DNA from 2 places in the Gordonia sp. GONU genome. Region 2 is predicted to be linked to the other one. Evidence: riboswitches for the same ligand, from Rfam matches in the RefSeq annotation. Region 2 holds a riboswitch; the other holds the start of a gene.
The links. A riboswitch is a leader RNA that binds a small molecule or an ion and turns the genes downstream of it on or off. The one in region 2 is predicted to bind thiamine pyrophosphate.
Positions count from the first base shown of each region.

Region 1: another riboswitch for thiamine pyrophosphate. It lies ahead of thiC (phosphomethylpyrimidine synthase ThiC); the one in region 2 lies ahead of thiO (glycine oxidase ThiO).

Region 1 is NZ_JANRHB010000016.1:67,634-71,039, reverse strand. Features, by position in the region: gene thiC (phosphomethylpyrimidine synthase ThiC) at 1-1,601, opposite strand, end outside; TPP riboswitch at 1,592-1,706, opposite strand; gene NWF34_RS15535 (GNAT family N-acetyltransferase) at 1,890-2,237, shown strand; gene NWF34_RS15530 ((2,3-dihydroxybenzoyl)adenylate synthase) at 2,344-3,406, opposite strand, start outside.
Region 2 is NZ_JANRHB010000044.1:23,905-27,310, reverse strand. Features, by position in the region: gene NWF34_RS23480 (thiazole synthase) at 1-586, opposite strand, end outside; gene thiS (sulfur carrier protein ThiS) at 579-779, opposite strand; gene thiO (glycine oxidase ThiO) at 782-1,858, opposite strand; TPP riboswitch at 1,852-1,961, opposite strand; gene thiE (thiamine phosphate synthase) at 2,009-2,710, shown strand; gene NWF34_RS23460 (hypothetical protein) at 3,150-3,406, shown strand, end outside.

The sequences.
Region 1 (3,406 bases), on a different contig from region 2:
GCGATCTTGCGGTCGATGTCCTCGGCGGTCACCAGGTTGTTCTCCTCCGCGTAGGCGCGCACGTCGGCGGAGATCCGCATCGAGCAGAACTTGGGACCACACATCGAGCAGAAGTGAGCTGTCTTCGCGGGTTCGGCCGGCAGGGTCTCGTCGTGGTACTCGCGGGCGGTGTCCGGGTCGAGGGCGAGGTTGAACTGGTCGATCCAGCGGAACTCGAAGCGCGCCTTGCTCAATGCGTCGTCACGTTCCTGTGCCCGGGGATGCCCCTTCGCGAGGTCTGCGGAGTGGGCCGCGATCTTGTACGTGATGACGCCGACCTTCACGTCGTCGCGGTCGGGCAGCCCGAGATGCTCCTTGGGCGTCACGTAACAGAGCATCGCCGTTCCCGCCTGGGCGATCATCGCCGCACCGATCGCGGAGGTGATGTGGTCGTAGGCGGGTGCGATGTCGGTGGCCAGGGGACCCAGTGTGTAGAAGGGTGCCTCTTCGCAGAGTTCTTCCTCCAGGCGCACGTTCTCGGCGATCTTGTGCATCGGGATGTGTCCGGGTCCCTCGATCATCACCTGCACGCCATGGGATTTGGCGATGGTGGTGAGTTCGCCGAGGGTGCGCAGTTCGGCGAACTGGGCTTCGTCGTTGGCGTCCGCGATCGACCCCGGCCGTAGTCCGTCGCCGAGGGAGAAGGTGATGTCGTAGCGGCGGAAGATCTCGCACAGTTCGTCGAAGTGCGTGTACAGGAACGACTCCTCGTGGTGAGCCAGACACCAGGCGGCCATGATCGAACCGCCTCGGGAGACGATTCCGGTGACCCGCCGGGCGGTCAGCGGCACGTAGCGGAGCAGGACCCCGGCGTGCACCGTCATGTAGTCGACGCCCTGCTCTGCCTGCTCGATCACGGTGTCGCGGTAGATCTCCCACGTCAAGGCGACCGGATCGCCGTTCACCTTCTCGAGTGCCTGATAGATGGGCACGGTGCCGACCGGTACGGGGGAGTTGCGCAGGATCCACTCGCGCGTGGTGTGGATGTCGGCGCCGGTCGAGAGGTCCATGATCGTGTCGGCGCCCCAACGCGTGGCCCACACCATCTTCTCGACCTCGTCGGCGATCGAGCTGCGCACCGCCGAATTCCCGATGTTCGCATTGATTTTCACCGCGAACCGCTTGCCGATGATCATCGGCTCCGATTCGGGGTGACGATGGTTGGCCGGGATCACCGCGCGACCGATGGCCACCTCGGAGCGGACGAGTTCGGCGTCGACGCCCTCACGCGCGGCGATGAACCGCATCTCGTCGGTGATGATCCCCGCTCGTGCCCACGCGAGCTGGGTGCTCGCGCCGTCGATCGGTTCCGGGCGGTGCCACGAGTCGCGGGTCTTCGGCAGTCCGCGCTCCACATCGATCTCGGTTTCGGTGTCCGTGTACGGACCCGAGGTGTCGTAGACGTCGAGGTGTTCGCCGTTGGTGAGGTGGATCCGACGCTGCGGTACGCGGAGATGATCGACGGCGAGGTAGTGCTTGGAACTGCCCTCGATCGGTCCCGTGGTCAGTCCGCCGTCTTCGAAGGTTGCAGTGGTGGGTGTGGTGGATACACGTGTGCCCATGATGGTCTCCCTACGCCGGCATTACCCGGACAGGTTCGAGCGGTCGGCGACCGCCCGTCGCCATCTCAGCCCTCGGTCATCGTGAGAGCCCCCGCGGTGTGTAGTTGTGTTGCGCTCGCCACCATACAACGTCCGCGGAGCAGCCACCCGATGCCAGGCAGATCGAGACCCTTTCTCAGCAGTTACGGATCCGTAAGGTAGGGTGTGACCCTAGTCACAGGGGGCCGAACGTCAAGAAGTGGCGTGATGCCGGTGACCCGCAGACGGTGACGACATGAGGAGGTGTAGGTGCTACGCAAGAACCGGCATCGACCGCCGCAATCGGCGAGGTCCATCCTGCAGCAGATCGCTCAGGTGGTGCACAATCCCGACCGCGAACGGTTCGAACTCTGGGTTGCGGGCGATCTCGTCGGCGTACTCGGCTATTCGATGGAGACCGTCGACGGCCAGACGACCATCACCGTTCTGCACACCGTGCTCTACGACGAGTACACCGGCCACGGGCTTGCGACGCGTCTCACCCGGACGGTCATCCATTTCGCCCGTGAACACAACGCGCGGATCCGGCCGGTGTGTTCGTTCACCAAGGACTACCTCGACCATCACCCGGGAATCGTGGAGCTCGCGCCCGTGTGAGGTTTCGACAGGCTCAACCAGCGGGAAGGGCGGCTCAACCAGCGGGAAGGGCGGCTCAACCAGCGGGAAGGGCGGCTCAACCAGCGGGACGGGCGGCTCAACCGGCTCATCCCGCCAGCAGCGTCGTACGCAGGACCTTCTTGTCGATCTTGCCGACGGCGGTGACGGGCAGGGACCGCACGATGCGGACCACGTCGGGGAGCTTGAACGACGCGAGGCCGCGGTCGGCGAGGAACGTGCGGAGCGTGGCCAGTTCGAGCGGCTGGGCCGGCGGATGGTCGTGGGAGAGCACGACCGCGGCGCAGATCTTCTCACCGAGCGCATCGTCGGGCAGTCCGACCACCGCGACCTGTCGCACCGACGGGTGTGCGAGCAGGTTCTCCTCGACGTCGTCGGCAGCGACGTTCTCGCCGGCCCGGACGACGGTGTCCTTGATGCGGCCGGTCACCGACAGGTGTCCGGAGGGCAGTCGGGTCACCTTGTCCCCCGATCGGTAGAAGCCGTCGGGGGTGAAGGACTTCTCGTTGTGGGCGTCGGCCCGGTAGTACCCGCGGATCGTGTACGGGCCGCGCACCAGCAGTTCGCCCTCTTCGCCGTCGGGAACGTCGGCGCCCTGCTCGTCGACGACGCGCACCTCGTCGAACTCGGACATCGGTGAACCCTGCACCTCGTGGACGAGATCGCGCGGTTCGTCCGGCCGGGTGTAGCAGATGAGCCCCTCGGCCATGCCGAACACCTGCTGGACCACGTCGCCGAGCGCCTCGTCGAGCGCGACGGCGTCGGGGTGGGCCAGCTTGGCGCCGCCGACCTGGAGGAGTCGCAGGGAGCTGATGTCCGCGGGTTCCCACTCGGTCGCCGCGCACCACAGCTGCGCGAGGGCGGGGACCAGCGCGGTCACCGTGACGCGGTGGCGTTCGATGAGGTCGAAGGTGTGGTCGGGGCTGGGGTTGTCGGTGAAGACGACGTGGCCGCCGACGCCGAGGACGCCGAGGATGCCCGGGCAGCACAGGGGGAAGTTGTGGGCCGCGGGCAGCGCGACCAGGTACGTGTCGTCGGCCGTCAGGTTCGCGACGTCGCTCGACAGTCGCGCATTGAGGTCGTAGTCGTCGTGGGTGCGCGCGATCAGTTTGGGCAGACCGGTGGTGCCGCCCGAGACCAGGAACAGCGCC
Region 2 (3,406 bases):
GGTCGTCGGAGGCGGTCGCACAGTGGTCGACGATCATCTCGATGTTGTGCGGGTTGAGGATTCCCAGTCCGGTGCCGATCGGCGAACCGAGCGGCATCACCGCGGCGACACCGAGGTCGGCGAGTCGCGCGGCGAGAACCGGGTCGTCGTTGGTGTAGGCGAGCACCACGAAGCCGTCGGCCACCAACGAGGCCGCGGCGTCGACGAGTTCGACGGCATCCGGCATCAGGGTGCGCTCGTCGGCCACCACCTCGAGTTTCACCCAGTTCGTCTCGAACGCCTCCCGGGCCAGCTGCGCGGTGAGCACCGCTTCGGCGGTGGTGTGGCAGCCGGCGGTGTTGGGCAGGACCGCGATGCCGAGACGGCGCAGCAGGTCGAAGACACCGGTCCCGGACGCGGCGTCGACGCGACGCACCGCCACGGTCGTGAGTTCGGTTCCCGACGCCACGAGGGCCCGCTCCAGGCTCGCGAGGTTTGTCGCGCCACCGGTTCCGGTGATCAGACGAGAAGAGAACTCGCGCCCGCCGATCCGGAGCGGGTCGGCGTCGGAACCGCCGGCGACGTCGACGACCTCGGACTCAGCCACCCTGCACCGCTGTCACGATCTCGACGACCGCGCCCGTGGTCATCGTGTGCTGCGACCACTGTCCGCGCGGGACGACCGCACCGTCGACGGCCACCGCGATCCCCCGGTCCGGCAGGCCGAGGCGGGCGACGACTTCCCCCACCGACACGTCGTCGCCGACGTCGAGGTTCTCTCCGTTCACGGTGATGGTCACGGTCATGCTCCTTCCAGAATTCCCAGCACGTTGTCCGCAGTGCCCGGCGCGAGGACGATGCCGTTGCGGCCGTGCCCGGTCACGACCACCGTGCGGTCGTCGACCCGCTTCACGATCGGTAACCCGTCGGCGGTGCAGGGCCTCAGTCCGGCACCCGCCTCCACCAGGTCGTAGGTGCGCAGACCCGGCATGACCTCGATGGCGTCGGCGAGCAGATCGGCGACACCACCCGCCTGCGGGGTGCGGTCACCGAAGCCCCCGGCCTCGTATTGCGTTGCGCCGACCACGATCCCGTCCTCGCGCGGCACCAGGTACACCGCTCGGCCGTGGAGCCGGGCACGGACCACATGCCCGGGCGGCGGCACCGACCACCGCGTCCGACGCAGTCTCAGGATCTCCCCTTTCGCCGCGTGGAGCGGCACGTCGGGAAGCAGTTCCACCGTGCCGAGTCCGGCGGCGACAAGGATCTGGTCCCGCGGGCCGGCATGTTCGTGGACGTCGGCCAGGCTGCCCACCCGCGCCTCGGTGAACCGCACCCCCGCGGCGGCCCCTACGCTGCGCAGAGTCGCCAGCAGACGACGGTTGTCGATCGACCACTCGCCGACCGCCCGGTAGCCACCGACGAGCCGCGAACTCAACGACGGCTCCAGCGAACGGATCTCGCGACCCGTGACCGTGCTGAGCGTGGCGTCGGTCCGCGGTTGTTCGGCCCAGACGAAGTCCGCGAGATGCTGCAGGTACTCGGCGTCGGCGGCGGACGCGGCGACGAACAGGGAATCGGTGGCCGTGACGATCGCGGGGTCGCCGAGCCGCTTCACCAGCGTCGGCCAGCGCCGCACCGACTGCACCGACATCGCGAGCGCCGCTTCTTCACCCGGATGCCCCTCGCCGAGCGAACCGAGCATGCCGCCCGCCACCCACGACGCCCGCTCCTCGTGCCCGGCGTCGACGACGCGGACCTGCCAGCCCGCATCGGCGGCAGCGAGCGCACAGGTCAGACCGATCACGCCACCGCCGACGACGGTCAGCGCACGCTCGGGCTGCTCCGGGTGGGGTTGTTCCTCGACAACATGGCTCACGCCAGATCACCTTCCTTCGCCGGAATGACCCGGATCAGGTTCGACGGTCAGCGGAGGGTCCGCACTCTCAGCCCGGCCGGTCCGGGCTCCCGTGTGTTCTCGCGGTCCACCCTACGCCCGGCCCGCACCGGCGCGGCTAGCCTGGTCGCCGTGACGACTGCCCCCGAATCGCGTGCTCGCGAACTGCGCCGCCGCCTGGACTCCGCCCGGCTCTACCTGTGCACCGACGCGCGGCGTGAACGCGGCGACCTGCTCGAGGTCGTGAACGCCGCCCTCGCCGGCGGCGTCGACATCGTGCAGCTTCGCGACAAGGGGTCACCCGGGGAGAAGAAGTTCGGCACTCTCGAAGCCCGCGAGGAGCTCGAGATCCTCGCCGCGATGCGGGACGTCGTCGACGCCCACGGCGCATTGCTCGCGGTCAACGACCGCGCGGACATCGCCGCACTGTCGGGCGCCGACGTCCTCCATGTCGGACAGGGTGACCTGCCGCCACGGGTCGCGCGCCGGATCGTCGGCCCCGACACGATCGTCGGTGCATCCACCCACGACCCCGGGCAAGCTGCAGCAGCGGCCGCCGACCCCGACGTCGACTACTTCTGCGTCGGCCCGTGCTGGACCACCCCCACCAAACCGGGTCGGACCGCCGCCGGGCTCGATCTGGTGTCGACGACCGCCGCGGCGATGTCCGAACCCGGGACTCCGGACAAGCCGTGGTTCGCGATCGGCGGCATCGATGCCCCGCGGGTGCCGGAGGTGGCCGCCGCCGGAGCGCGCCGCATCGTCGTGGTCCGGGCGATCACGGCCGCCGCCGACCCTGCTGCGGCGGCCGCGGAACTCCTCGCACGGCTGTAGCGCCCGGGTCCGGAAATCCGCTCCGGTAAAGCGCCCTCCGGGGCGGCTCCACGTGCATATCGTCACCGGTCACGCTCTGGAGGGCGTGTTCCAGGGGTCGATTTCAGGGGCGGATTACCGGGGCAGATCTCAGCGGTGGAATCCATTTGCCGCACTCGCCACAGAGGTCTAGGCTGGACCGATCATGATGTGCATCAAGCGCGCGCTCGTAACCCGCCGCAGCGGGGTCTGATTCTGACCGACCCCCCGCTGCGGGTCGGTTGCGCGCTCTTGTCGGTCACCTGTTCTTCGACCGAAATCGGCTTTCGAGATGCATCCTCTTCATCTGCCTCACCCATCCTTCTCACGACACGGACACGCGACCGCGCCGTCGGCCGACCCCATCACCGAACACTTCGGCCGTCCGCTGCCCGCGGGTATGCGCGAGGAGGTCATCGGGATGAGCTGGCAACGATTCACCGACGAATATTCGAGCGGCGGCACCATCCGGCTCGGATCGTGGTCGGTCGCACCGGCCCGTCAGGACCTCGTCGAATGCCGCGCGACCATCGCGATCGCCGATCGCATCATGTCGTGCAGCGCCGTCGCCGCCGGACCGCTCGGCGCGATGACCTCGATCCTCTACGACCTCGGCGCGCCGGTTCAGATCCTGCGGCTGCACCAGCGCGAACTCGACGGTTCGATCGCCACCTTCCT